Regions from separate parts of the Microbacterium sp. LRZ72 genome, predicted to be linked through region 1. Evidence: predicted binding sites of a transcription regulator. Region 1 holds the regulator's gene; the other holds the start of a gene.
The links. Region 1 encodes HspR, which represses chaperone genes until heat shock. Its sites were predicted from a motif close to AAGTTGAGTCNNNNNGACTCAACTT; they were not measured.

Region 1 (14,846 bases):
GAACCCCTCGAACGAGCGGGCTGGCACCGGCAAAACGCTCTCCGGACATGCCGGGGCGACTCACACCCTCGCTGTTGCGACTACGCAACGCGAGGGGTCAGGTGTAGCACAGCTCGTCCATCCTGGCGAGGAGCACGTCCAGGGATTCGTTCGTCTCGAGCATGTCTCGCGGCACTTGGTAGCCGAGGTCTTCTTGAGGCGTGGTCATGATGGTGTGGATGTCGAGGGCGCGGTAGGACGTGGGAAATGCGTGCAGCACCGTTCGCAGATCCGGCAATGGCGTGTTCGTTGAGGTGAACTGCCAGCGCGGGAAGACGAGCTCCCCTCGACCCGTGACGTGGGTGTCCTGCACCAACCGCCGTCAGCGCATCGCGACGGCTACCGTGACTTTGTGGTCCGCGCCATCCGGCCTGAAATCACCCGGCTCGTCGTCGACGTCGCCCCAGAGATGGCCGCTACGGGTATCGCAAGGAACGTGCCGGTCATGCTCGACGGGTCCATCTCCGGCATGCCCGGACTCCGGCTGCGGTCCGGGAGCAGCGGCATAGCGATCAACTACACACGTGTCACGGGCGCTCTTCCAGACCAGCCGATCCGCTGGTGCGGAAGTGCTCGCCTATGAGCTCGCGTTGCATCCTTCGGCAGTCGTTCGCGCGCACGTGACGGAGCTTCGGCGAACCTGGGAAGTTGAAGAACTCGAGACAGCAGGGGTGGAACGGTGACGCCCGGCGTGGACACGAGCCGTCCGCCGCATGGCAAGCGCGCCGTACGGGCGCTCGTTGACGCGTCCCGGGGCGCTTTCCGTGCGGATGGCTGAGCCGAGAGGTGGAGCGGGGGCGTTGAGAGAAGTTCCGGAGGAATGCCAAGAACGGCGTGAACCGTACCACGCCTCGGTGAATGTCTTCACAGCTGACGGGTAGCGTCGACCCCGGTCGGAGTCGCTGATCGCGCGGCGAGCGCTTCGAGTGCGGCGTCCTCGTTCGGGGCCTGATAGATCGGTTTCAGCGCCGCAGCGACGGCCTTACGGTCGCCGTAGCTGACGAACCGCATGCTCGCGCGGATCAGGTGGACCACGTACGTTTGCCCGGTCGTTTCGGGTCAGGTCGCCGCGTGACGTGTCACGTCGCGGACGCCGCGAGTGGCGAGCTCGGCGCAGACCGCGGCCCAGAATTTCGCGCCTTCAGTGGCCTGCACCCAGACCTGACTCCGAGCGATAGGAGACACGTCCTTGGGGGTGAACGGGCCGTATAGAGCACGAGAACGACCAGTCCGCAGTACCTCCAGAAAGTCTGACCCGGCTCTGGAAGTGGCAAAGCGTTGTGCCAACTGGCTTGAGAAGATGTCAACTTGCGTGAGAAGTGACAGTGGAGGGGATGACGGGAATCGAACCCGCGCTGTCTGCTTGGGAAGCAGAAGTTCTGCCATTGAACTACATCCCCGATGCGCCTGCGCGCCCGGCAAGCATAACAAAGCGGCCACGCACCCGGTGCCGGCCGCGACGCGGGCGTCGCTAGGCTGAGCACGTGCTGCTCTCGGACCGCGACATCAGACTCGAACTCGAGGCCGGTCGCATTGCGATCGAGCCGACCGACCCCGGGATGGTGCAGCCCTCGAGCATCGACGTGCGCCTGGACCGATATTTTCGGCTGTTCGACAACCACAAGTACCCGTTCATCGATCCGGCGAAGGACCAGCCCGAGCTGACCCGCCTGATCGAGGTCGAGCCGAGCGAGCCGTTCATCCTGCATCCCGGTGAGTTCGCGCTCGGCTCGACGTTCGAGCAGGTCACGCTGCCCGACGATGTGGCTGCACGCCTGGAGGGCAAGTCCTCGCTCGGGCGCCTCGGGCTGCTCACACATTCCACGGCCGGCTTCATCGACCCGGGCTTCTCGGGCCACGTCACCCTCGAGCTGTCGAATGTGGCAACACTGCCCATCACGCTGTGGCCGGGCATGAAGATCGGCCAGCTCTGCTTCTTCCGGCTGTCCTCGCCGGCCGAGAACCCCTACGGCTCGGGCCCCTACGGCAACCGGTACCAGGGTCAGCGGGGGCCGACGGCATCCCGGTCGTTCCAGAACTTCCACCGCACCGACGTCGGCACGACGACTGCGGGGTCGCGCGGCGCGTGAGCTGCAGCAGGCCGCGCCGACGGACCGTGCAGAGCGCGCCACGGGATCGCGCCGACGGATCCCCGTCGCTAGGGTGGGCCGGGTGAGCGAGCCGACGGAGTCCCCAGCATCCACCGAACCGCCCTCGAATGACCCGGCCGCGCCCCCCGCGCCCGGAACGGAGGGTGCCCGGCGTCGCGGCATCGCGCCGTGGGTCTTCGGCCCCGCCGCCGTCATCGTGGTCGTGTTCAGCCTGTTCGCGATCATCTTCCCGGATGCGGCGGAGGCATTCTTCGGCGCCATCCAGTCCTCGATCGTGAACGCGTTCAACTGGTACTACGTGCTGATCGCCGCGATCTTCGTGGGGTTCTCGCTGTTCGTCGGCTTCAGCCGGTTCGGCGACATCCGCCTGGGCAAGGACGACGACAAACCCGACTTCTCGCTCGGCGCCTGGTTCTCGCTGCTGTTCGCCGCCGGCATGGGCATCGGCCTGGTCTTCTACGGAGTCAGCGAGCCACTCAGCCACTTCATCTCGCCGCGGCCCGGCGTTGAGGGCACACCCGGCCAGCTGGCGCAGCAGGCGCTGACCCAGACGTACCTGCACTGGGGCGTCCACGCGTGGGCGATCTACGTGGTCGTCGGGCTGGGCCTCGCCTATGCGATCCACCGCCGGGGACGTCCGATCTCGATCCGGTGGGCGCTCGAACCGCTGCTAGGCAAGCGCGTACGAGGCGGCTTGGGAAACACGATCGACACGGTGGCCCTGGTCGGAACCGTCTTCGGCGTCGCGACCTCGCTCGGTCTCGGAGTCGTGCAGATCAGCGCCGGAGGCGAGGCTGCGGGCCTGTTCGAGGCCAACGAGCTCTCACAGATCATCATCATCGGGGTCATCACGCTCGCCGTCTTGTGGTCGGTACTCTCAGGTGTCGAGCGCGGCATGAAATGGCTGTCGTCGGGCAACCTGATGCTCGCGGGAGCGCTGCTGGTCTTCGTGCTCGTCGTCGGCAACACCGAGTATCTGCTGCGCGAGTGGGTGCAGTCCATCGGCGCCTACATCCAGAACTTCGTCGGGCTGAGCTTCACGGTGAGCGCCTTCCAGGGCACCGCCGGCGAGCAGTGGCAGGCGGCATGGACCTCGTTCTACTGGGGCTGGTGGATCTCGTGGGCACCCTTCGTCGGCATCTTCATCGCCCGCGTCAGCCGCGGGCGCACCGTGCGCCAATTCGTCCTGGGCGTGCTGATCGTGCCGACGATGATCGGCATCCTCTGGTTCGCGGTCCTGGGTGGATCCGCGCTGTACCTCGAGCTGACCCAGCCGGGGTCGATGACGCAGGCGGATGGCACGGTGGATCTCGAAGGCGCCCTCTTCCAGATGTTCACCTACCTGCCGGCGACGCCGGTGCTGACGATCGGCGCCATCGTGCTGATCGCGGTGTTCTTCATCACGTCGTCGGACTCGGGTGCACTCGTCATGGGCATGCTCGCCACGGGCGGCGATCAGCATCCCGCCAGCTGGGTGCGGGTGTTCTTCACCCTCGCCACCGCCGTACTCGCGATCTCCCTGCTGATCGCCGGTGGCCTGCAGGCGCTGCAGACCGCGGCCATAATCATCGCGCTGCCGTTCAGCATCGTGATGCTGCTGATCTGCTGGTCGACGATCGTGGCGTTCCAGCGCGAGCATCGCGCCTACGAGAAGGCACGGCGCGCGCAGCTCGTCGACAGCATCGGCGAGTACTACGGCCTTGAGGTAGAGCAGCGCGACGAGGGCGGCATCCGCCTGCCATCGTGGCCGGGCATGCGCCTGCGCGCGTGGCCCGTCAGGCGGCGGCCGGGCGAGAATCTCGGCGCGGAGTCGGCGTCGGCCCCGCCCTCGGAGCGCCCGGGCGATCCCCCCGCAGACCCGCCCCGACGCACCTGAGATCACGGCCCCGACGCTGCCGCAACCCCCTCTGACAGGCGCGAGACGCTCACGTAGCGTGGGCACGATGAGTGACAGCACGGCAACGTCGGGGTCCGCCGCATCCTCATCCGATCCGCCACGGAGGAGGATGACAGCGCGTCTGGCGCGCCTGCGCATCGCCCCCTGGGTCTTCGGCCCCGCGGCCGTGGTTGTTGTGGTCTTCAGCCTGTTCGCGATCGTCTTCCCGGATGCCGCCGAGACGTTCTTCGGCACCGTGCAGTCCTCGATGGTGACGGCGTTCAACTGGTACTTCGTGGCCGTCGTCACCGTCTTTCTGGGGTTCATGCTGTTCGTCGGCTTCAGCCGGTTCGGCGACATCCGCCTGGGCAGGGATGACGACGAACCCGACTTCTCGCTCGGTTCGTGGTTCGCGCTGCTGTTCGCCGCCGGTGTCGGCGTCGGGCTGGTCTTCTACGGCGTCAGCGAACCGCTCAGCCATTTCGTCTCGCCCAGGCCGGGTGTGCAGGGTCTGCCCGGCGAATTGGCCCAGCGCGCCCTGACGCAGACCTATCTGCACTGGGGCATCCACGGGTGGGCCATCTTCGCCGTCGTCGGGCTGGCGCTGGCCTATACGATCCACCGGCGCGGTCGACGGATCTCGATCCGTTGGGCACTCGAACCGCTGCTCGGGGATCGGGTGCGCGGCGGCTGGGGCAACGCCATCGACGCGGCCGCCCTGGTCGGCACGCTCTTCGGCGTCGCGACCTCGCTCGGCCTCGGGGTCGTGCAGCTCAGCGCCGGCGTCGAAGCCGCCGGGCTGTTCGAGGCCGGTAGCCTCACCCAGGTCGTGATCATCGGGGTCATCACGGTGTTCGTGCTCTGGTCGGTGCTCTCGGGCGTGCAGCGGGGGATCAAGTGGCTGTCGTCGGCGAACCTGGTCCTCGCCGGTCTCCTGCTCGCGTTCGTGCTCGTCGTGGGGGGCGCAGAGCACCTGCTGCGCGCGTGGGCGCAGTCCCTCGGCGTCTACGTGCAGGACCTCATCGGCCTCGGCTTCTCCGTCGGCGCCTTCCAAGGTGCCGCCGGAGAGCAGTGGCAGGCCACATGGACCTCGTTCTTCTGGGGCTGGTGGATCTCGTGGGCGCCCTTCGTCGGGGTCTTCATCGCCCGAGTGAGTCGCGGACGCACGGTGCGCCAGTTCGTGCTGGGCGTGCTTCTCGTGCCGACGATGATCGCCATCGCCTGGTTCGCGGTGCTCGGCGGCGCCGCCGTGAACCTCGAACGCACTCAGCCCGGGTCGATGACACAGGCGGATGGCAGCGTGGACCTCGAGGGGGCGCTGTTCCAGCTGTTCTCGCACCTGCCCGCGACGCCGGTGCTGACGATCGGCGCGATCGTGCTCATCGCCGTGTTCTTCATCACCTCGTCCGACTCGGGCGCGCTCGTGATGGGCATGCTGGCGACGGGCGGCGATCAGCATCCGGCGCGCTGGGTCCGCGTCTTCTTCACGCTGGCCACCGCGGTGCTCGCGATAGCGCTGCTGATCGCCGGCGGGCTGCAGGCCCTTCGCACGGCGGCGATCATCATCGCGCTGCCGTTCAGCATCGTGATGCTGTTGATCTGCGGGTCGACGATCGTGGCGTTCCGTCGCGAGCGCCGCGCTCAGAAGGAGGCGCGGCGCACGCAGATGGTGGAAGGCGTCGGCGAGGAGTACGGGCTCGAGCGCACCGCCACGGCTCAGGCAGAGTCGCGGGCGCCGTCGCGCCCGTGACGGCGTCCGCCGTGTCCGCGTGCGTGATGCCCGCCTTCGCCACGGCCGTGCATGTCACGAGGGTGGTGTTCGCCCCGCGGATGCCGGCGCCCATGCCACCGTGGACGTGCTGCGCGAGCGTCGTCGTCGCCGAGCTCGCGGGCGATCGTCTCGAGCGAGGCCATGGTCGTCGCCCAGGCTTCGGGCGTCACCGCGCCGGCGAGCCGAGTCTGGATGCTGTCGGCGGCGGCCGCGAGGCGCGCGGCGAGGGCGCGACCTTCGTCGGTGAGGGCGAGCCTGTCACCCTCGTCACGGATCAGGCTGCGGTCGGTGAGGGTGCGCAGGCGCCCGGGGTGGCGCCGGCCGCGGCTGATGCGCCCCGTGCCGTCGGGTTCGTCGCGGTCGGGGTCGCGTGAAAGAGCGAGCAGCAGCTTCGCCTCAGGCAGGGAGGCCCCCTCCGTGGCGAAGGCGGTCTCGGTCTCGCGAGCCAGTCGGCGGGCGGCGAGGCGCAGCGAGGATCCGAGCGGGCGGGAACCCGAGGGCTGCTCGGCGACGCCGGGAGGGGATGGGGTGATGTCATCGAAATCGTGCATGAGGGGAGTCCTTTCCGTGGACGGCGTCGGTCGCCGTCCTGCTTTACATGTCAGTGCCCATGCATATGCACTGTGACATGCATCCTCACTGCATGTCAAGTAGCATGTATTCTCGAGGCATGACGGATGACACCCGCGACCCGATCGAGGCGATCACGGCGGCCCTCGGGCGGCTGCGCGGGCGCCGCGGTCCGCGGCCGGGCTGGGACGGTGGGGGAGGGCAGCCCCGCGATGCCCATGCGGGCCACGCTCGTCGCGGACACGGCCGGGGCACGCACGGCCCCGGAGGCGGTGGTGGCGACGCCATGGCGGCTCGGTTGGCCGGAGCCGCGCGGTTCCGCCTTCTCGAGGTGCTCGCCGCGGCGCCCGCACCGCTGTCGGTGAGCGCGCTCGCCGAGGCCATCGGCGTCGACCAGCCCCGCGCGAGCCGCCTCGTGCAGCAGGCCGTCGACGCGCGTCACGTGCGGCGTGAGGCCGACCCGGACGACGCACGCCGAACCCTGATCGCGCTGACGGATGAGGGGCGAGCGCTCTTCCGTGGCTTCCGCGGCGAGCGCCGCGCCGCCGTCGCCTCGGCCCTCGAGGGCTTCACCGAGAATGAGCGCGTTCAGCTGGCCGCACTGCTGACGCGGCTCGCGGACGCGTGGCCGCGCGGCTGACGCCGTGATCGTGCGGGTCAGTGCAGCTGCTGCTGATGCGCTCGCACCGGCAGCAGCAGGACGAGCCCCACGACGAGCACGAGCACGATGCCGAGGATGCCGAAGTAGGCCTCACCCGTGACGGCGACGAAGACGGCGAACATCGTGGGGGCCAGGAACGAGGCAGCTCGTCCGGTGGTGGCGTACAGCCCGAAGACCTCACCCTCGCGCCCCGGTGGGATGAGTCGCGCGAGGAACGTCCGCGAGGCGGACTGAGCGGGGCCGACGAAGAGGGTGAGGGCGAGACCCGCTGTCCAGAACACGATGGGTCCGCCGTCGTGCAGGAAGAACACCACGAGGCCCGACACGACGAGGCCGGCCAGCGCGGTCACGATCACGGGTTTGGCGCCGAGCCTGTCGTCGAGGGTGCCCACGGCGATCGTCGAGATGCCCGCCACGATGTTGGCGGCGATCGCGAAGATGATCACCTCTCCCGCCGAGAATCCGAACACCGAGGCGGCCAGCACGCCCCCGAACGTGAAGACCCCCGCGAGGCCGTCGCGGAAGACCGCACTGGCGAGCAGGAACCACACGGTGTGCCGGCTCTCGCGCCACAGCCGCGCGACGTCGCGACCGAGCCGCGCGTACGAGGCGAAGAAGCTGATCCGTTCGCGCTTCGTCGCCGCGCCGCGATACTCGGGCACGGCGAACAGCACCGGCAGGGCGAAGACACCGAACCAGACGGCGGCCACGAGCATCGCCAGACGCACGTCGAGGCCGTCGTCGGCGGGGAGCCCGAAGGCGCCCTCGATGAAGCCGAAGTAGACGATGAGCAGCAGGGCGATGCCGCCGACGTATCCCATTCCCCAGCCCAGGCCGCTGACGCGGCCGATCGTGCGCGGCGTCGACACCTGCGAGAGCATCGCGTTGTAGTTCACGCCCGCGAACTCGAAGAAGACGTTTCCCGCGGCGATCAGCACCAGCCCGAGCCAGAGGTAGGAGGGATCGGGGCGCACGAAGAACATCGCCGCCGTCAGGATGACGACGAGGTAGGTGTTCACCGCGAGCCACAGCTTGCGCCGGCCGGAGGTGTCGGAGCGCTGCCCCGTGACGGGCGCGAGCACGGCGATGAGCAGGCCCGCTGCGGCGAGTGCCCACCCGAGCAGCGCCTCGACGGTTCCGGGCTCGCCGAAGCTCGAACTCGTGAGGTAGACGGTGAACACGAACGTCGTCACGACCGCGTTGAAGGCCGCGGAGCCCCAGTCCCAGAGGCCCCAGGCGATGACCCGGCGCCGATCGGTCGGTGGGTCGGCGGACGCGGGGGCCCCGGCTTCGGTCATGTGCGGCACGGTATGACCCTTCGGTGAACGGCGGGTGGCCCCGGCGGCGCGACGGTGCGGCGCGCAGCCAGGCTATACCTGCGCGCGCATGAGCCCGAACGACGCCCGCACGACTCAAAGTTGAGTTCACCGCTATCAAGTTCGTTTGACAGTCGAACGGGCGATCAGTATGGTTGAGTGCAGACGGCTCAGGTTCTGTGCTGACCCGTCGACGTCTTATCGAAACCCGGAATCGCGGCGTCCGCCCGGTTCCCCGCAAAGGAGAGAGAAACACATGCCACGTGCTGTTGGAATCGACCTCGGGACCACGAACTCCGTCGTGAGCGTGCTCGAGGGCGGCGAGCCCAAGGTCATCGCGAACGCCGAGGGATTCCGCACGACCCCCTCGGTCGTCGCGTTCACCAAGGACGGCGAGGTGCTCGTCGGGGAGACGGCCAAGCGCCAGGCGGTCACGAACGTGGACCGCACGGTCGCGAGCGTCAAGCGCCACATGGGCACCGACTGGAGCTTCCAGGTCGACGACAAGAAGTGGACGCCGCAGGAGATCTCGGCCCGCATCCTCCAGAAGCTCAAGCGCGACGCCGAGGAGTACCTCGGTGACACGGTGACGGATGCCGTCATCACGGTCCCCGCCTACTTCAACGACGCCGAGCGTCAGGCGACGAAGGAGGCCGGTGAGATCTCGGGCATGAACGTGCTGCGGATCATCAACGAGCCCACCGCCGCTGCGCTCGCATACGGCCTCGACCGGGGCAAGGAGGATGAGCTCATCCTCGTCTTCGACCTCGGTGGCGGAACGTTCGACGTCTCGCTGCTCGAAGTGGGCAAGGACGACGACTTCTCGACGATCCAGGTGCGCTCGACTTCCGGTGACAACCGTCTCGGTGGCGACGACTGGGATCAGCGCATCGTGGACTACCTGATCAAGCAGTTCAAGGACACCAGCGGCGTCGACGTGTCGGGTGACAAGATCGCGCTCCAGCGCCTCAAGGAGGCCGCGGAGCAGGCGAAGAAGGAGCTGTCGAGCTCGAGCTCCACGAGCATCAACCTCCCCTACCTCTCGCTCACCGACAGCGGTCCGGTCTCCCTGTCCGAGACGCTCTCGCGCGCGAAGTTCGAGGACCTCACCAAGGACCTGCTCGACCGCACCAAGAAGCCGTTCGAGGACGTCATCCGCGAGGCCGGCATCAAGGTCGACGACATCGCGCACGTCGTGCTGGTCGGTGGCTCGACCCGCATGCCCGCCGTGGCCGAACTCGTCAAGAAGGAGACGGGCAAGGACGCGAACAAGGGTGTCAACCCGGACGAGGTCGTCGCCGTGGGCGCCGCCCTGCAGGCCGGTGTGCTGAAGGGTGAGCGCAAGGATGTGCTGCTCATCGACGTGACCCCCCTGAGCCTCGGTATCGAGACCAAGGGCGGCATCATGACCAAGCTCATCGAGCGCAACACGGCCATTCCGACCAAGCGCAGCGAGACCTTCACCACCGCCGACGACAACCAGCCGTCGGTGGCCATCCAGGTCTTCCAGGGTGAGCGCGAGTTCACCCGCGACAACAAGCCGCTCGGCACGTTCGAGCTGACCGGCATCGCGCCGGCGCCGCGCGGCGTGCCGCAGGTCGAGGTCACGTTCGACATCGACGCCAACGGCATCGTGCACGTCTCGGCGAAGGACAAGGGCACCGGCACGGAGCAGTCGATGACCATCACGGGCGGCTCGTCGCTGCCCAAGGAGGACATCGACCGCATGGTGCGCGAGGCGGAGGAGAACGCCGCCGAAGACAAGAAGCGTCGTGAGGCGGCCGAGGTGCGCAACCAGGCCGAGACGATGACGTACTCGATCGAGAAGATGCTGGCCGACAACGCCGACAAGCTTCCCGACGACGTCAAGACCGAGGTGCAGGCGGATGTCGATGCGCTCAAGTCCGCGCTGGCGGGCGACGACGAAGACGCGGTGAAGACGGCGTTCGACAAGCTCAACCAGAGCCAGACCAAGCTCGGCGAGGCGATCTACGCGCAGGCTCAGGCGCAGCCGGCCCCGGATGCCGGTGGCGAGCAGCCCGCGGAGGACGCCGGCGGCCAGCCCGATGAGGACGTCATCGACGCCGAAGTGGTCGACGACGAGGACGAGAAGAAGTAGTCATGACGGACAAGGACTTCGAAGAGCCCCAGGGTGACGACGAGGTTCCTTCCGGTGACGAGGGGTCGGAGGCGCAGGTCTCCGACCCCGAGTCGCAGGGGGAGGATCTGACGATCGACGACATCCTCGGGGCCGAGCAGACCGACGATGCGGTGCGCGGCGACGACGGCGACATCGAGCAGGGCGAGGCGACCGATCGCGAAGCATCCCTGCTCGTCGACCTCAAGCGCGTGCAGGCCGAGTACGCGAACTACCGCCGGCGCACGGAGGACCAGCGTGAGCGCGAGATCGAGCGTGCGAAGGGCGAAGCGGCAAAGGGCCTGCTGGCGGTGCTCGACGATCTGGACCGCGCCGAGAAGCACGGCGACCTGACGGAGGGGACCCCGTTCGCGGCGATCGGCGAGAAGCTGCGCGTCGTGGCCGAGCGACTCGGTCTCGCCGCGTTCGGCGAGGCGGGTGAGGCGTTCGACCCGCAGCATCACGAGGCCATCTTCCAGCAGCCCGTTCCGGGCCAGGAGGAGGCGACCGTGCTCGAAGTGGTCGAGCTCGGATATCGACTCGGATCGGTCGAACTGCGGCCGGCGAAGGTCGTGGTCGCCGTACCGGCGGAATAGGCGGAGGCGCACATGGCCAGTCAGGACTGGTTCGACAAGGACTTCTACAAGGTGCTCGGGGTGTCGAAAGACGTCACCCCCGCCGAGCTGAAGAAGGTCTACCGAAAGCTCGCCCGCACGTACCATCCCGACTCCAACCCCGGGGATGCGAAGGCGGAGGCGCACTTCAAGGAGATCAGCGAGGCGTACGCGGTGCTCTCGGACCCCGAGCAGCGCGAGGAGTACGACCAGCTGCGCGCCATGGGCTCGGGCGCCCGTTTCGCGGCCGGGGGCGGGGGCGGCGGCGGCTTCGAGGACGTGTTCAGCACCTTCGGCCAGAGCCGGGGCGGCCGCTCCGCCTCGTCCGCGGACTTCGAGGACATCTTCTCGATGTTCAACCAGCAGCAGCCGGGCGGCTTCGGCTCCGGCCGGTTCGGTCAGCCCACGGGCGGCTTCCGCGGCTACGGCGGCCCGAGCCGCGGGGCGGACGTGACGGCGCGCACCACGGTCGACTTCGTCACCGCGACGAAGGGCGAGACGATCTCGCTGCGTGGCGAGGACGGCACGCCGTTCAAGGTGAAGATCCCCGCCGGCGTCTCGGACGGGCAGAAGATCCGGTTGCGCGGCCGGGGCCGGCCCTCCCCGGACGGGGGCGAGAACGGTGACATCGTCGTGCAGGTGAGCGTGCGCCCCCATCCGGTCTTCACGCGAGACGGACTGAACCTGCGCGTGACCGTCCCGATCACCTTCACGGAGGCCGTGCTGGGTGCGACGATCGAGGTGCCGACGCTCGGGGGCGACCCCGTCAAGCTGCGTGTCGCACCGGGAACTCCCTCCGGCCGGGTGCTGCGCGTCAAGGGGCGCGGGGTGCAGAGCACGAAGGGCACGGGCGACCTGCTCGCCGAAGTCCAGATCGCGGTGCCCTCGCACCTGGACGATGCGGCGCGCGAGGCGCTGGAGCGCTTCCATGAGCTGGAGCCGACGGAGAACCCACGTGCGGACCTGATGTCGAAGGCGCGCGGCTGATCATGTGTCGACCGGTCGTTGAGCGACGAGCGAAGCGAGGAGTCGAAACGCTCTCCGTGCGCGCTTCGACCCGCCGCGCTCGCTCAGCGCCCGGGTGTCGCGGAGGAGCGACGTGATGGACGAGATCGACGAGGACGCCCCGATCTTCGCGATCGCGGCTGCGGCCGAGCTGACGGGCATGCATCCGCAGACGCTGCGGCAGTACGACCGGCTGGGCCTGGTCGTCCCCGCCCGCACGCAGGGCGGATCCCGCCGGTACTCCGCCCACCATGTCCAGCAGCTGCGGGAGGTGGCGCGCCTGTCGGCCGAGGGCATGAGCCTCCCCGCGATCGCGCGCCTCGTCGCCCTCGAGGAGCAGGTGCACGATCTGCGCCGCCGGGTGCGCGATCTCGAACGCGAACTCGCCGCGGAGCGGCAGAGCCGGCCCGGGTCGCGCGTGTTCGCCGCCGGGGTGACGGGCTCGGTCGTCACCCTCCGGTCGGGTACGCGCGTGCGCCGCGCCACGGACGTCGTGCTCTGGCGCCCGCGGCCCCCGGCATCCGAGTGACGCGAGCGGTCAGAGCAGATCCTCCCCGTCGTCGCCCGGCAGCGCGGACAGACGCAGCAGTTCGTCGGCATCGCTGACGGCTGTGCGCAGGCGCACATACAGATCGGGCAGGGTGTCGGCCGTGAGGAGGGCGTAGCGGTCGAGAGTGCCGAGCGGCGCGATGCCGGCCAGCTGCCAGGTGGAGAGCACCGGGTCGTCGGCGAGTTCTTCGTCGGGCGACCAGGGCACGTCGACGAACTCGCTCGCGGTCGCGAGCAGCCGGCGCACGTCGCGTTCCGCGCTCGCGCGCGCCTGTGACTGATCTTCGGTCCACTCCAGCGGTGGCAGCTCGCGCACCTCGGCGCGAGGGTACGGGTCATCCTCCAGCCAGCGCACGACCTCGAAGCGCTCGGCTCCCGACGCCGCGACCAGGATCGAGTCGCCGACATCGCGGTGCCCGCGCACCCGCGCGAACGTGCCGCGGGCGAATCGGTGATCACCCCCGCCGACCTCGCCCCCGCGCTCGATCAGCACGACCCCGAACGAGGCGTCCGCCGCCATCACATCGTCGAACAGCGCGCGGTACCGCGGCTCGAAGATGCGAAGCGGCAGGGGCATCCCCGGCAGCAGCACGGACTGCAGAGGGAACATCGGCACGACCGGCATACCCCCAGCGTGCCACGATCAGGTCACGCGGGGTCGATGCGCAGCACGCCGGATTCACCGATCGACATGTCCTCCACCACCCGCACGGTACGGGCGATGGCATCGACGGGGCCGAGGACCGTGCCGAAGCGCTCCCGATCGCTGCACACCGCGGTGACCGTGACGAAATGCGCGCCCGTGTCCCAGGTGTACGTCGCGAAGGGCGGCGTGCGCTCGTCCGGCGGCAGATCCATCACGAGCCGCTCGCCGGCGCCCAGATGCACGCCGTGGAACGCCTCGGTGTCGTCGTACTCCATCGGCATCATGGCGCGTGCGGTACGCAGCTGCGCGGTCGCCTCCTGCACCTGCGCCATCACGACGACGAGTCCCGGGTCGTCGCGCCAGACCCACACGAGCACGCGACCCGCAGCGCGCCGCATGAGCAGCGGTGCGGCCTGGCTCATCGCCCAGGCGGCGAAGCCCGATCCCGGGGCGGAGGGCGCCCCGGCGGCGCGTCCCGCCTGACCCATCAGCATCCGGATCGCGGCCTTGCGGTGTCGTCGCCCACGCCACCCCAACGAACCGGTCACGGGCACCCACCGCGCCGGGTCCGCGTCGGCCTGCAGTCTCGCCATGACCCCAGGGTAGGGCGGATGCCTGGATCTCGCGTGTGTCGCGGATGCACCGCCGGCGATGGGCCGAACGCGCGCCCGTGCTCCCGCGTCGCGAGGGGGCGCTCGGGTAGAGTTGCACCGCGCATGCACGTGATGTGCGACCCCCGCCCGCCGCACAGATTGGCCGCACCGTGAGCTCTCCCGAGACCCACGGCGATCCTCGCGACTCCGAGGCGCCTCCGTCGGACGGCGAGGGGGAGGGTGCCCGTCCCCTCACGATCGTGATGGCCTGCGATACCTTCCTGCCCGACGTCAACGGGGCGGCGCGCTTCTCGGAGCGGCTCGCGGCGGGACTCGTCGCACGTGGCCACGACGTGCACGTGGTGGCTCCGAACCGCGTCTATCGGCGGGCCGCCCCGCAGATCGAGGTGGTGGAAGACCAGCCCATGACGCTGCACCGGCTGCCGTCGTTGCGGTGGCCCCCGCACGACTGGCTGCGCTTCACCTGGCCGTGGCGCACGAGGCACTACGCGCGCCGCGTGCTGGATGCGGTCAAGCCGGACGTCGTGCACATTCAGTCCCACATCGTGATCGGCCGGGGTTTCGCGCGCGAAGCGCACCGGCGCGGCATTCCCGTGATCGCGACGAACCACGTCATGCCCGAGAACATCCTCGACTTCACAACCCTGCCCGACGCCCTGAACGACCTGGTCGTGCGGTGGGCCTGGGGTGACGCCAAGCGCACGTTCGCGCTCACGCGCGCCGTGACCACGCCGACGCGCAAGGCGGCGGACTTCCTCGAATCCGCCATCGACATCGAGGGCGTCGTGCCGGTCAGCTGCGGCATCGACATGGCCAACTACACGGCCGACCTGTCGCCGCGCGAAGACGCGCGGGTGCTGTTCGTGGGCAGACTGACGTCGGAGAAGAACATCGACGTGCTGCTGCGCGCCGTCGCGCTCCTGCCGGCTGAGCTGAA
Region 2 (14,846 bases), on a different contig from region 1:
GCAGCGCCGTAGCAATCCGCGGAGCCGAGAGCACCGTCTCAAGGCACCCCCGGCCGCCGCAGGCGCAGGGCTCGCCCGGCTCACGCACGCGCAGGTGCCCCAGCTCGGTGACCGCGTGCGACCCGCCGAAGAGCGGTTCTCCGCGCAGTATCAGCCCGAGCCCGACGCCCGTGCGCACGTAGACATAGGCCAGGCTGTCGGCGCCGAGCGGGGTGTAGCGCGCCTCGGCCAGCGCCATGGCACGCACGTTGTGATCGATCACGACGGGAATGCCGAGCTCCTGCTCAAGGCGGTCTGCGATGGGTACGTCGTGCCAGCCGAGGTTGATCGAGAGCAGGTTGCGCCGGTGCGCGGCATCAACGACGCCGGGGGCCGCCACACCCACGGCGATCGGCTGGGCGCCGCCGTGATCGTCGCTCACCGCCTGGAGCAGCTCGGCCGCCTGGCCGAGCACCTCGATCGCACGGGTCCCGACCACGATCGCCCGGGTGGCCGTCGCGAGCACCACTCCGCGCCCGTCGACGAGTCCCACCTTGAGCAGGCCGGCGCCGAGGTGGATGCCGCCGACGATGATCTTCTCGGGGACGAGCGACAGCGAGATGGCGGGTCGCCCGGCACCGCTCGTCGCCTCCGGCGGGCGACGGGCCTCGCGCACCCACCCACGCTCGAGCAGGGGCGTCACGAGCTTGGTGACGGTCGTGGGCGCGACGCCCGTGAGTTCGGCCAGCTGCGTCCTCGACCGCGGCCCACGGTCGCGCAGGATGCGCAGGACGGCGCTCGTGCGCGGATCGGATCCCCCGACCGGGTGTGAGAGCTGCCCGCCCACGGCGGCCGATTGATGAGACACACGCCCATCCTCCCCGATCGGTGCGGGTGGGCGTGGCCGCAGTCACCCGACGGGGTAGGGACGCTCCTGCAGCACGGCGGCCAGGTGGGCGGCGTTGCGCGCGGCGCCCGCAGTGGCGCTGGCGGTCGGCGACGGCGTCTCGTCCAGATCTTTGTAGTCGGTGGTGTGCATCGCCTGGCCGTTCCAGTACGTGCCCCCCTGCGAGGGGATGCTGAACCCGGCGTCCGCGAGGGCCTGGTAGAGGACGGCGGTGATGTGATGCGCGCCGTCCTCGTTTCCCACGACCGCGGTGATCGCGACCTTCCCGCTGAGGATCGGGCGGCCGGCATCGTCGGTCTCGGCGAGCTCCGCGTCGAGGCGTTCGAGCACTCGCTGCGCGATGCTCGAGTGCTGACCCATCCACGTGGGCGTCGCGAGCACCAGGATGTCGGCGGCGAGCACGCGTTCCCGGATCGTCGGCCACTGGTCCCCGGGGCCCATGTGCTTCTCGACACCGGGGGCGATGTCGTAGTCGACGACGCGCAGCTGCTCCGTCTCGACGCCGTGCTCGGCCAGCTGCTCGAGCACCTGGTGGGCGAGCAGGCCCGTGCTGGATTCGCCGGGCGACGGCGTGAGGGTGCAGTTCAGTGCGAGTGCGCGGAGCATCGGTCGTCCTTTCGTCGGCGGACTCCCGACGGTAGGACACCGGGGCCGCACCGGTCAGGCCCTTGACAGGTCCTCACCGATGGGACACGGGACCGAGGGGCCCGTGAAGGGCCCCTCGCCGGTATGGGGAACGTCGCCCCCCAGCGCATTCCGCGTACCGGTCAGTCAAACGGAGAGTTCCGCTGCCACCCGAACTGCCGCAGTGGGTCTCCGTGTGTAACCGTGTCGCAGACGACGCTAAGCGAGGTTGCGAATATCGGGCTGGGGGTTGTGTCGCACATAGCCGTCTGATAGAAAACGGCCTGCCGAGAAGCGCTCCTACGAGCGCCCGGTGTTCGAGCGGCTGCGGCCCCCGCGTGAACCGCGGCGGCGGCCGTTGCCGGACCCCTCGCCCCGCGGCGCGCCGGGACGGCTCGGCTCCGAGCGCGAGGCGCCGGATGCCGAACGGGTCGCACCCGAGGCGTGTGCCGCCCCGCGCCCGCCGCCGTGGTTGCCGCGCGATCCACCGCGACCGCGTGCGGCCGGCTGAGCCACCACGGGCGCGGGCGTGACGTGCGGAGCCGCTTCGCCGATGAGCTCGACGATGGCGGGGTGCCCGGCCTGCACGGGCTCGAACGGCGCAGAGATCTTGGCCTTGCGCAGCAGATCGGTCACGTCACGCCGCTGCGAGTCGACGGCGACCGTCACCACGGTGCCTGCCGCGCCCGCGCGGGCGGTGCGCCCGGAGCGGTGCAGGTACGCCTTGTGCTCGACGGGCGGGTCGACGTGGACGACCAGCTCGACGTCGTCGACGTGCACGCCGCGCGCGGCGACGTCGGTGGCGACGAGCACGCGCACGCCGCCCTTGCCGACCTCGGCGCCGAAGGCGGCGAGGTTGCGCTCGCGCGCCGCCTGCGACAGGTTGCCGTGCAGGTCGACGGCGGGGATGCCGGAGGCGGTCAGCTGCTTGGCGAGCTTCTTCGCCTGGTGCTTGGTGCGCGTGAAGAGAATGCGGCGGCCGTGGCCCGAGGCGAGCCGGCTCACGAGGTCCGGCTTGCCGGCGGCATCCACGACGAAGACGCGGTGCGTCATGACGCCCTGCGGCTCGTCGGCCTCGGCGACCTCGTGACGCACCTCATCGCGCAGGAAGCGGCGTACGAGCGTGTCGACGCCGCGGTCGAGGGTGGCGCTGAACAGCATCCGCTGCCCGCCCTGGGGCGTCGCGGTGAGGATGCGCGTGACGCCCGGGAGGAACCCGAGGTCGGCCATGTGGTCGGCCTCGTCGAGCACGGTGATCTCGACGCGGTCGAGGCCGATGACCTTCTGCTTCATGAGGTCCTCGAGACGACCGGGGCAGGCCACGACGATGTCGACGCCGGCGCGCAGCGCCTGCTCCTGCGGGCGCTGGCCGACCCCGCCGAAGATCGTCGTGACGTTGAGCCCGACGGCCTGCGCGAGAGGCGCGATGGTCGCCGCGATCTGCGTGGCGAGCTCGCGGGTGGGAGCCAGTACGAGCCCGCGCGGCTTCATCGGCGTGCGGCGGGCCGCGTGGGCGCCGCTCAGACGCGCGACCATCGGCAGCGCGAACGCGAGGGTCTTGCCGCTGCCGGTGCGACCGCGGCCGAGCACGTCGCGTCCGGCGAGCGAGTCGGGCAGCGTGTCGTTCTGGATGGCGAAGGCCTCGGTCTTGCCCGAGGTGGAGAGGACGGTGGCCAGCGGTGCGGGCACGCCGAGATCAAGGAAAGAAGACATAGAGGAAGAGCTTTCGGGTGTGGCACGACCGAAGGGAACGTGCGGGTGGGGCGACGGCGCGGGATCGCGCATCGGTTCGCCGCTCGAGAAGACCGCGGCCCGAGGGGCCGGAGAGCGTATCGACGACGCAGGCGCAGAGAAGCACCGTGCCCAACACTAGCAGTGCCCCCCGCGTGAACGCTGTGTGACGCCCGCCTGAGCATCCACCGCACATCGCATGCCATATACGCGGGCATGCATGACGCGCCCCCTAGTCTGGCGAAAGCGATCGGCATCCGCCTTTGGCTTCACCAGCGGTCGGTGACCCGGCTGCCGATCGAGTAGGTGCGATATCTCCGCCACTGCCACTCCCGCGCCCGTTGTCAGCGGCCTGGGCGCGATCCGCCAGACGTACGCCTCGAACGACACCTTCCCGCATCTGACGCGCGCCTACACCGAGGTCTCGCAGGTCGTGCGCGAGACCGGCCTGCTCAACCGTGCACGCCGGTTCTACGCCGTCGTCGGCGGTGTGCTCGCCCTCGCGTTCGCCGGCTGCGTGGCGGGGTTCATCCTGCTCGGCGACAGCTGGTTCCAGCTGCTCATCGCCGGCGCGCTCGGCATCATCTTCACGCAGGTCGCATTCCTCTCGCACGAGGCCGCGCACAAGCAGATCCTGGCCTCGGGTCCCGCCAACGACCGCCTCGCACGGTTCCTCGGCAACGGGATCGTCGGAATGAGCTTCTCCTGGTGGAACTCCAAGCACACCCGCCACCACGCCAACCCCAACCGCGTCGGCCGCGACCCCGACATCGAGGTCGACACCATCTCGTTCCTCGAAGAGGACGCGGCGAAGGCATCCGGCTTTCTGGGCTTCATCACCCGCCGCCAGGGCTGGCTGTTCTTCCCGCTCCTCATGCTCGAGGGCCTCAACCTGCACTTCATCAGCATCAAGCACCTGCTCTCGCGCGGCGAGGTCAAGGGGCGCTGGACCGAACTGGCCATGATCACCGTGCGGTTCGCCATCGTGCTCACCGCGGTGTTCTGGATGCTGCCGCTCGGCATGGCGTTCGCGTTCCTCGGTGTGCAGCTGGCCGTCTTCGGCGTGTACATGGGCGCGTCCTTCGCCCCGAACCACAAGGGCATGCCGGTCATCGCGCACGACGCGAAGCTCGACTTCTTCACCAAGCAGGTGCGCACCTCGCGCAACGTCTCGGGCGGCTGGTGGGCCACCTGGCTGATGGGCGGCCTGAACTACCAGGTCGAGCACCACCTGTTCCCGAACATGCCGCGCCCGCACCTCGCCCGCGCCCGCGACATCGTGCGCGACCAGTGCGCCACCCTCGGGGTGCCGTACACCGAGACCACGCTGTGGCGCTCCTACGCCATCGTCATCGCGTACCTCAACCGGGTCGGGCTCGCGGCGCGCGACCCGTTCGAATGCCACATCGTCTCGCGGTTCCGCAAGGCGTGACGCACGACCGGCCCTGACCCGCCCCGCGCCGCCCCCGCCCGAGTCTGCGCGCCCGGCGGCCTCGGCTTCGCGCGAGGACTCTCGCGCGACACGAGGACGGGTGGGCGCGAATCATCCTCGCACGGCGCGTTAGTCCTCGCGCCGCGCCGGACCTCAGCGGATCGGTTCGCCGCGGAAGTGACGGTCGAGCACGCGCCGCCACCGGTTGGCCGGCAGGCTCGGGTCGAGCGCGGCGAGCCCCGTGCCGTACTTCGACAGCGAGGTGGGGCGGATGCCGTGGGCCCAGAGCGCGCGGTCGAGGGCTCCGGCCTGGCGCCCCGACTTCGTCTCGACGATCACCGCCGCGGGCAGGGTCAGGCTGGCATTCGCGTGCGGGCGCTGCCAGGCGAGATCGACGTCGATCGTGCCGCGCGAGGTGTCCCGGTCGCCGGAACCGGGGATGAGCAGGGTGACGCGACGGTAGGCGGTGATGAGCTCTTGTCGCAGGCGCAAGGCGATGCCATCGGCATCCCGGATGCCGGCGGCCGCGAGCGTCTCGGCTGCGTACGCCGTACCGCGGGGATCGAGGCGGCCCGGCGAGTCGGTCGCGAGCGGCATGCGCTCCTTCACCGTCGTGGAGAGCCCACCCCGCGTCTTGACTTCGAGAAAGCTGACGCCGGAGTCGACGTAGCGGCGAGCGCGCACCTTGAAGCGCCGGCGCCGTCCCCGTGCCGCCCCCGCGTAGCTGGTCAGCTCCGGGGTGTCGAAGTAGTGGGATTCGTAGCGCGGGGCCCACTGATCGTCGTGTTCGAGCAGGCGGGTGCCGGCGGGCAGGGTGCGCAGCACGGCGCCGAGCTGCGGCAGCGGGAGGATGTACTTGCGGTCCACGCGGGTCTGCAGCTGGGCTTCGGCGTTGAGCTGTTCGAGTGTGACGGAGTTCAGGCCGACGACCGGGTCGAGGGCTCGGGCGACGGAGGACGCGAGCCGACCGTTCACGAGTGCACCTCGGAACGGCGCGGCGAGGCCCAGTCCTGGGTGGGGACGATGCCCGTGTGTACCGCCGGAGGGAGGGCCTTCTTCGGCAGGGCATACCGCACCGAGATCGAGGTGGTGTCGTTCACGAGGTCGAGTTCGGTGACCTCGAGCACCAGCACGCGCGCCCCGAGCAGGCCCTCGACGTGCGAGCGCAACGCGACCTCGTCGGTGTAGGCGCGGTCGAGCCGCAGCGTCTGTTCGCGGTAGCGGTGCAGCATCCGGCGGTTGTCGATGACCGCGAGCACGCCGACGACGAGGGCCATCAGCCCGGCAGCCGACCAGACGGCGGCGAACGTCGCGTCGGTGGCGGTCGTCGCCGCGGCGGCGGAGAGACCCGCGATGAGACCGAGGGCGAGGGCGGCGAAGTAGTAGGCCACCTCGGTCTGGTCGATCTCACGTGAGCGCAGGCGGATGATCGAGAGCACACCGAACAGCCCCAGCCCGAGCCCGGCGCCGACGGTGCTGGTGCCCAGCACGAGCGACACGGCCAGAACGCCGACGTTGACGCCGACGAAGGCGACGGCGAGATCTCGACGGCGGTTGCGGGGAAAATAGACGGCGAACGCGAGCACGCAGATCGCGACGAGGTCGAGGGCGATGACGATGATCTGAACCATGGGTCCTCCTGATTGGTGGACTCATTCAGCGGCACGGCGCTATGAGGCGGCTATGGCGCGCTCCAGGGGCGGTTGCGAATGTGGCGCGAGTCGCGGGGCGGGTACCCTCGATACAGGGGGTGCCGTGAGCCCGAAGACATCGCCGGACGTGCCGGAGGCGGCAGCAGCCGCGGCCGGGGCCGCGTCGCGCGCGAAGCCGCCGAAGCTCGCCGAGGTCGTCTCGGAGGGCATCTATATCGCGGCCGCCGCGACACGTCTGCGGCTGAAGAACCGCATCCTGATGGAGACGATCGCCGGCGGCGAGGGGTACGACCTCGAGCGCTTCATCCCCGACGCGCGCGAGGCCCTGCTCACCTTGGCCGAGGAGGCCGAGGATGTCGTCGCCCGGCTGCGGCGGGAACGCAAGGACGCCTGGCGGCACTTCTCCGACCCCGACAGCACGCACGACTACGGCACGCGCGATCTGCGCAACCTGCGGCGCCGGCTGCGGCAGTCCAAGCGCATCGCCAAGGAGCTGCGACTGCGTGCCGCGGACGAGGACGAACTGCGTCGTCTGGTGGTCGCCGCTCGGGATGCCGCGTGGGATGAGCTCGCGCTGAACATCGACCGCACCCTGCGCATCGAGGCCGCGCGGCCCGACCTCGAGCCCGACTACGAGCAGATGCGCGAGGCCCGCATGCAGTCGCTGCGCCTTGTGGACCTCGCCGCGCTCAGCTCGCAGCAGCGTCGCCGGGTGAAGGCGCGCTCGGCGTCGGACGATGCCGATGACGAGCAAGCGGCGCCGTCCCCCGATTCGCCGTGAGCGCGGGCGTGGGGTATTCTGGTCGCTGGTGTGCGCGAGGGTTTCGACCCGAAACGCGCACCGGGCGCCCGTAGCTCAATGGATAGAGCATCTGACTACGGATCAGAAGGTTGGGAGTTCGAGTCTCTTCGGGCGCACACTGTGTTGAGACAGTGCAAACACGAAAACCCGCGGATATCCGCGGGTTTTCGTGTTTGTCGCCGGTCTCAGTGGCGCGGCTTGCGGTCCTCGCGCTTGGCCGAGTTGCCGAAGCGATCGGGGCGCAGCTCAATCAGCTTGCCGCCGATGCGCGTGTTCTCGAGGCGCTTGAGGGCGTCGCGCGACAGGTCCGACGGCAGCTCGACGAGCGAGAACTCCGGGCGGATCTGGATCGCGCCGAAGTCTTCGCGCCGCAGCCCGCCCTCGTTGGCCAGGGCACCCACGATCTGCCGGGGCTCGACCTTGTGCCGCCGGCCGACCGCGATCCGGTAGGTGGTCCTGGCGCCGTCGCCGGAACGGGGGCGGCGCTCGGGCCGCTCGCGGCCGTCGCGCGCGGGCCGGTCGCGTTCGAACCGCGGCTCGGGGGCGGCATCCGGATCGAGCAGCAGGGGAGTGTCGCCCTGCGCCACGACCGCGAGCGCTGCGGCGACGTCGGCCTCGGGCACGTCGTGGTGCTCGACGTAGTGGGCGACGATGTCGCGGAAGACGCTCACCTGCTCCGGGTCGGCCAGCGCCGCGGTGATCGCGTCGTCGAAGCGCGTCAGGCGGGTGGCGTTCACGTCTTCGACACTCGGCAGCTTCATCTCGGTCAGCGGCTGACGCGTCGCCTTCTCGATCGAGGTCAGCATCCGCCGCTCACGGGGGGTGACGAAGCTGATCGCGGCGCCCGTGCGACCCGCGCGTCCCGTGCGGCCGATGCGGTGCACGTACGACTCGGTGTCGATGGGAAGGTCGTAGTTGACGACGTGACTGATGCGCTCGACGTCGAGACCGCGGGCGGCCACGTCGGTGGCGACGAGGATGTCGAGCTTGCCGCTCTTGAGTTGGTTGACCGTGCGCTCGCGCTGCGCCTGGGCGACATCGCCGTTGATCGCGGCGGCCGTGTACCCGCGGGCGCGCAGCTTCTCGGCAAGCGTCTCGGTCTCGTTCTTGGTGCGGGTGAACACGATCATCCCCTCGAAGTTCTCGACCTCGAGGATGCGGGTGAGCGCATCGACCTTCTGCGGGTACGAGACCACGAGGTAGCGCTGGGTGGTGTTGGCCGAGGTCGTCGTCTTGGACTTGACGGTGATCTCGTCGGGATCGTTCAGATACTGGGCCGAGATGCGGCGGATCTGCGCGGGCATGGTGGCCGAGAACAGCGCCACCTGCTTGCCCGTCGGCGTGTCGGCGAGGATCGTCTCGACGTCTTCGGCGAAGCCCATCTTGAGCATCTCGTCGGCCTCATCGAGCACGAGAAAGCGCAGCTCGGACAGATCGAGCGTGCCCTTGTCGAGATGATCCATGATGCGACCCGGCGTGCCGACGACGATGTGCACCCCGCGCCGCAGGGCCGAGAGCTGCTGGCCGTAGCCCTGACCGCCGTAGACGGGCAGCACGTGCACCCCGCGCAGGTGCGAGCCGTACTTCTCGAAGGCCTCGCACACCTGCAGGGCGAGCTCGCGGGTGGGCGCCAGCACGAGCGCCTGCGGAGTCTTCTGCGACAGATCGAGCTGCGACAGGATCGGCAGCGCGAATGCGGCGGTCTTTCCGGTGCCGGTCTGCGCGAGACCGACGACGTCGCGGCCCGCGAGGAGCGGGGGGATCGTCGCGGCTTGGATCGCCGATGGCGTCTCGTAGCCGACGTCCTTGAGGGCCTTCATGACGGCGGCGTCGAGACCGAGTTCGCTGAAGGTGGGTTCGGCGTCCGCGGGCGCTGCCTCGACGGGGGTGTTCTCGGTGCTGGGGGCCATCCTCCGACGGTACCGGAGCGGTCGCCGCAACGCGCGGCCTGCGGCATCCGGGAGCAGGATTCTGTGGCGATCGGTGAGCGGGGGATGCCGCGGCGCCCGCTCGGATCACCGGTGCGCGACCAGACCGAGTCCGATGAAGACCAGACCGCCCGCCCCGAGGATGGCCGCCGATGCCCAGCGGTAGTCCGTGCGCATCAACCTTGCGTACAGGCCCGTCACCCGTCCGGAAAGGGTGGGGACGCGGGACCAGAGCCAGGCGAGGGCCACGAAGGGTCCGACGAGCGCGAGGAGGAAGACGGTGTAGGCGACGAGGCGAAGAGCGATGTCGGAGCTGAGCCCCGCCGTGACGCGACCGGTCATGTACATGATCGGCAGCGTCGTGAAGCCGATGACGGCGCAGCTCAGCCCGAGCGGAAAGTACGTCATTGAACGCGCGTTCGGGGTGCGCTCCCGTCTCGGGTGCACGGCACGCACCGGGACGCGGAGCGCCCACGCGGCGAGAACGGCGGCCGCGACGAGAAAGATCGATCCCGCGGCGATGTCCACGCCCCGGCTGAGCAGGGCCCTGTCGACGTCGCCGCGCACGGCGGTGACGAGGCTCGTCGGGTCGAAGGTCTGCAGCAGCGCGAACAGCACCGTGGCGCCCGTGACCAGGCCGGCGACCATCCACCCCATGCGTGCGGCGACCTGCGTATTGCGGGCGAGCATGTCGGCGGTGGCGCCGTAGAGCGCGGGATTGAGACCCATCGTCAGTCCGAAGCCCACGAGAGTCGACAGGGCGACGACCCACTTGGCCAGCTCCTGCACTCCGTGATCTCCTCTTGACCGTTGCTCACCCGCATCCGCGCGGCACTGTCCAGCGGGCCGCCACGCTCGCGTCTCTGCATCGTAGCCGTGGCCTTGCTCTAGGGTGGGCACACCCTATTTCTCCTCATCGGAAGAGCAATCGATGCGCGTACTGGTCACGAGTTCGAGGAACACCTTCGCCCTGGACGCGATCCGAAAGCTCGGGAGCACGGGCCACACGGTCGTGGCCAGCGACACGTACGGCGGGGCCGTCGGCAGCCACTCGAAGTACCTGAAGGCACACGCGGTCACGGCCTCCCCGCGCTTCGAGACGGATGCCTTCATCGACGACGTCAACGGCATCGTCGAGCGCTACGAGATCGACCTCATTCTGCCCACCTTCGAGGAGGCGTTCTACCTGGCCGCCCGAGCGGGCGACCTGCCCGATGGCGCTCGCGTCTATGCCGGCCGCTTCGACAAGCTCGCGCGACTGCACGACAAGGCGAGTTTCAAGCGGCTCGTCACCGAGGCGGGCGTGCCCGTTCCGCAGACCGTGGTCGCGACGGACGATGCCTCTCTGGCCGAGGCCATCGTGCGGTTTCCCCGGTACTTCGCGCGCGCCGCGTTCTCGCGCGGAGGCGTGGGTCTTCTCACCAACACCGGCCCCCTCGCCGGCAAGATGTCGGCGAGCGACTGCCACCCGACTCCCGATCAGCCGTGGCTCGTGCAGCCGTTCGTCGATGGGCCGATGGTGTGCACCTACAGCACCATCGTCGACGGCCGTGTGACGGCGCACTGCACCTATCGCGCGCCCGAGCAGTGGTCGCACAGCACGGGCATCACATTCCTCGCCGTGGACAGCACCGAGACGCTCGACTACACCCAGCGCATCGTCGACACCCTCGACCCCGGCTTCACCGGACAGCTGTCGTTCGACTTCGTCGACAACGACGGCGAGCTCTTGGCCATCGAGTGCAACCCCCGCCCGACCAACGGGATCATCCTGCTCGGCGCGGAGGAGTTCTCTCGCGCTCTGACGGGCGAGGCCGACGAGGTCGCCGTGGTGCAGCCGGGGGTCGAGCGCCAGGTCACGCTGGCCGTGCTCGCGGATGCCTTCGCCGAGCCCCTCAAGCACCTGCCGACCTCGCTGCACGACCTGGTGCACGTGCGGGACGTGGGGTGGAAGTGGCACGACTCGCTCGCCATGATGTGGAGCCCGGCCACCCTGGTCCACGGAGCCGAGCTCAGCCACGGGCAGCGCAAAGAACTGCTCGCCGCGCTCAGCGACGACATCGTCTGGAACGGTGAGCGGATCACCGGGATGACCGAGGCAGACGCCGAAGCCCTCGAGGCCGTGCACGCACAGCAGGTCTGAGGTCTCTCAGCGGCGCGAGGCGCCTTCGAGCCGCACCCCGGCGCGAAGCCAGCTCGGCAACCGCCCCGCCAGGCTGGGACGCGGCAGGCGATCCAGCCGGGAAGCGAGCGCGGGCAGCCGGTGATGACGGCCGGCGGCGAGATGCCGCATGGCGTTCAGCAGCACCGCCGGATGCGTGTCGAGCGCGCTGTGGCCGTTGTCGATGCCGACGATCGTCGCGTCGGGGAGGCCGGACGCGACACGTCGCGCGGCATCCGGCGGTGTTCGCAGGTCGCGCGCGCCGACGAGCAGCACGACGGGCCAGGTGAACGCCCGGGATTCTTCGAGCAGATCGAAGGGCTCCCCGTCGAATCGCGGAAACCGATGCGCGAGTGCGGCGTAGGTGCCCGCAGGATCGAGAGGATGGCCGTCCGGCGGAGCACCGTAGTGCAGCTCTCGGAACCCGATCGCCCCCGCGATCGCGAACTCGTAGTGATACGGGATGCGAACGATGGACTCGTCGCGCCCCGCGTACATCTCGAGCGCCTTCCATGTGAGGCCCCGTGTGCCGGCGAGCCGGGCCGCCACGAGGGGGCGGACGAGGCGCTCGCCGTCGAGCTCGAAGGCCGCGCGGATCACTTCGAGCAGGTGGGGTCCGCCCCCGCCCGTGGCGTGCAGGCGTCGCACGGCGTGGGCGATGTCGTCGTCGTCCCAGAACAGTTCTCGGATCCGCTCACGTTCGAGGGTGAGGACGCTCGTGGACTGGAGCGTCGAGTCGAGGATCATGCCGGCCACGCGATCGGGATGCCGCGCGGCGAACGACGACGCGAGGTAGCTTCCATACGATGAGCCGACGATGAAGGCCGACGTGACGCCCTGGTCGTCGAGCACGGCCGCGATGTCGTCGATCACCTCGCGGATCCACATCGCCGAGAAGGGGAGCGGCCGGCCCGACTCGTCGCGGCGGGAGTGGCCCACGCCGCGATGCTCGATCATGATGACGTCGAGCCCGCCGCGCGCCGCGTGGCGCCGAAGTGCCCGGTACGGCTCGATGGACGCGAGTCCGGGGCCACCCGGGATGACCACGATCGGCGTCTGCGACCGCGGGCCGGTCCGCACGTAGGCGAGCGAGAACGCGGGTGCGCGGGCGGTCGCCGGTCGGAGGACGCGGTGGATGCGTGTCACCCCCCGAGCGTATTGCGTGCGTTCCGCTCCCCGCCGAAGGCGATGCCGCCCCAGGGCCAGCCCGCGTGGTGTTAGGTTCACCTCAAGCACGACGGGGACGACGGGGGATGTCATGAGACTGCTGCAGGTGGCCCAGCGGGCCGAGGATCTGGACCGCGCGGCGGCGTTCTATGCGCGCCTGCTGGACGCCGCACCGATCGCGCGCTTCGCCGCGCCCGACCTCGTGTTCTTCGAGATGGCGGGGGTGCGTTTGCTGCTCGATCGCGAGGCGCCGTCGGCGGTGTTCTCGTTCGAGGTCGACAACGTGCACGAGGCGATCGAGCGGCTGGGGGGCGAGGCGCACGTGCTGCAGCATCCGGCCGTTGCGGTGCGTCATGAGGACGATTCGATCGGTCCGACCGGATACGACGAGTGGCAGTCGTTCATCGGCGACAGCGAGGGCAACCGCATCGGACTCGTGTCGTTCCAGCGGCCCTGAATTCTGCTCCCGCAGGGCTGGCACTCGACCATGGAGAGTGCTAATCTGAAGCTACTTGAGTCGATGTGACTCAAGTACCGAGAACCTTCAGAAGAACCAAGGAGAGCATCATGGCGACGTATGACCCGTTCCGTGACATCGACCGCCTCGCGTCGAGCCTCTTCGACAGCCGCCGCGGACCGCGGCGCATGCCGATGGACCTCTACCGCGATGGCGACCACTACGTGCTGACCGCCGATCTGCCGGGGATCGATCCCGGCTCGGTCGACATCGACGTCGATGGCCAGCTGCTGACCATCCGCGCCGAGCGCACGCTGGCCGCCGGCGAGGGAGTCAAGTGGATCACCCGCGAGCGCGAGGCCGCAAGCTTCCTGCGGCAGCTCAACCTCGGACAGGGCATCGACACCGAGAGCATCTCGGCGACATACAGCAACGGCGTGCTGAGCGTGACAATCCCTGTGAGCGAGAAGGCCAAGCCGCGCAAGGTGGAGGTCAAGACCGGCGCCGATGCGCCCGTGCTGACCGCGCACGAGAACAGGGCTGATCAGAACGGGGCCGGCGAGGCATCCGAGAGCAGGGTGTCGCAGAACGCCGCCGCCCAGCCGCGTCCGGTCGAGTAGCAGTACGAGACCGTATGGGTGCCGCGGGTCTTCGGGTCCGCGGCACCCGTCGTCTCAATCGCAGGAGGTCCGCAGCTTGGCGGTGAGCTCGCGCAGCGTGCACAGCTCGTCGTCGGTCAGCTGCGACATGCGCTTGCTGATCGTGCGCGCGTGGCGCGTGGCCGTCTTGCGGAACGCCGCGGCGCCGTCCTCGGTGGCCGTGACGAGCGCCCCCCGCCCATCGGACGGGTCGGAGCACTTGGTGACGAGCCCCCGGGCGACCATGCGATCGACGAGGCGCGACACCGAGGGCTGGCTGACGAGCATGAGCGAGGTCACGTCGCGCAGCCGCGCCGTCATCCCGGGCGCGCGGGTGACGGTGAGCAGCACGTCGTACTCGGCCTGGCCGAGCTCGCCGTGGCGAAAGTCGTCGCTGATCTCGTCGAACACCTCGTGCTGCGCACGGAAGAGGCTCTCCCAGGCGTCGACGGCGAGGTGGCGGTTCTTCATGCGCAACAGAGTACGCCCTGACGCGTGTCAGCGGCGGGGGTTGCGGTGACGCCGCGGAGTCCTCTCTAGGCTGGCGGGATGCAGAGCGAACATCGGCGGTGGCGGGGAAGGTTCGCCGCCGCCGCGGCATCCCTGACCGTCCTTATCGCCGCACTGGCCGTCGTGCCCGTGCAGGCGGCGACGGCGTCGACCGGGGACCCGGACGACTTCTCGTTCGAGAGTCTCGAGGTCGACTACACGCTGACCCGGGCCGAAGACGGCACCAGCCGGATGCGGGTGGTCGAGACGTTCGTCGCCGAGTTCCCCGACAGCGACCAGAACCGGGGGATGCGCCGCGCCATCCCGGAGAGCTACCTCGGCATCCCGCTGTTCGCCGAGTTCGAGTCCGTCACCGATGAGGACGGCGATCCCCGCCCGCTCGAGGTCGAGGAGGGCGACGATGCGCTCGTCGCGACGTCGCGCGCCGACGAGTATCTGCACGGAGCCCAGACCTTCGTCTTCACCTACGAGCTGCAGAATGTGACCCGCTACTTCGAGGACACGGGCGTCGACGAGTTCTACTGGGACGTCAACGGCACCGAATGGGAGCAGCCGTTCGGGAGCGTGCAGGCACGACTGCATCTGGAGGGCGCGCTCGCGGACGCGTTGACGGGGGATGCTGCCTGCTACGTGGGGGAGCAGGGGTCGACGCAGGAATGCACGGTCGTGATCGACGACAGCGCCACCGGCGCCGTGGTTCGTGCCGGCGCCGACGACGTGGGTGCCGGTGAGACCGTGACGATGGCGGTCGCCTTCGAAGAGGGCACCTTCACGCCCTTCGACACGTCGCCGTGGCGCTCGCCGTTCTGGTGGCTGCAGCTGGCGTCGTTCGCCGGTGCGCTCGCCGCCGTCATCGCC

Region 2: a site for HspR is predicted at 12,893-12,917, ahead of M4I32_RS06980 (Hsp20/alpha crystallin family protein). Genes of this name have one in related genera too.

What each region holds. Positions count from the first base shown of each region.
Region 1 is NZ_JANGEX010000019.1:30,310-45,155, reverse strand. It holds gene M4I32_RS14365 (hypothetical protein) at 98-352, opposite strand; partial or broken gene M4I32_RS14360 (transposase) at 858-1,200, opposite strand; tRNA gene M4I32_RS14355 (tRNA-Gly) at 1,366-1,439, opposite strand; gene dcd (dCTP deaminase) at 1,524-2,129, shown strand; gene M4I32_RS14345 (BCCT family transporter) at 2,212-4,026, shown strand; gene M4I32_RS14340 (BCCT family transporter) at 4,157-5,776, shown strand; gene M4I32_RS14335 (hypothetical protein) at 5,743-6,348, opposite strand; gene M4I32_RS14330 (MarR family winged helix-turn-helix transcriptional regulator) at 6,468-7,007, shown strand; gene M4I32_RS14325 (MFS transporter) at 7,025-8,326, opposite strand; gene dnaK (molecular chaperone DnaK) at 8,601-10,463, shown strand; gene M4I32_RS14315 (nucleotide exchange factor GrpE) at 10,466-11,077, shown strand; gene M4I32_RS14310 (DnaJ C-terminal domain-containing protein) at 11,090-12,082, shown strand; gene M4I32_RS14305 (heat shock protein transcriptional repressor HspR) at 12,198-12,629, shown strand; gene M4I32_RS14300 (LON peptidase substrate-binding domain-containing protein) at 12,639-13,274, opposite strand; gene M4I32_RS14295 (hypothetical protein) at 13,298-13,888, opposite strand; gene M4I32_RS14290 (glycosyltransferase) at 14,059-14,846, shown strand, end outside.
Region 2 is NZ_JANGEX010000004.1:210,348-225,193, forward strand. It holds gene M4I32_RS06915 (ROK family transcriptional regulator) at 1-847, opposite strand, end outside; gene M4I32_RS06920 (flavodoxin family protein) at 890-1,492, opposite strand; gene M4I32_RS06925 (DEAD/DEAH box helicase) at 1,811-3,223, opposite strand; gene M4I32_RS06930 (acyl-CoA desaturase) at 3,555-4,673, shown strand; gene M4I32_RS06935 (VTC domain-containing protein) at 4,827-5,648, opposite strand; gene M4I32_RS06940 (DUF4956 domain-containing protein) at 5,645-6,304, opposite strand; gene M4I32_RS06945 (asparagine synthase) at 6,429-7,106, shown strand; tRNA gene M4I32_RS06950 (tRNA-Arg) at 7,171-7,243, shown strand; gene M4I32_RS06955 (DEAD/DEAH box helicase) at 7,313-9,037, opposite strand; gene M4I32_RS06960 (hypothetical protein) at 9,143-9,844, opposite strand; gene M4I32_RS06965 (carbamoyl-phosphate synthase large subunit) at 9,987-11,198, shown strand; gene M4I32_RS06970 (alpha/beta fold hydrolase) at 11,205-12,362, opposite strand; gene M4I32_RS06975 (methylmalonyl-CoA epimerase) at 12,475-12,840, shown strand; gene M4I32_RS06980 (Hsp20/alpha crystallin family protein) at 12,951-13,460, shown strand; gene M4I32_RS06985 (MarR family winged helix-turn-helix transcriptional regulator) at 13,515-13,949, opposite strand; gene M4I32_RS06990 (DUF2207 family protein) at 14,028-14,846, shown strand, end outside.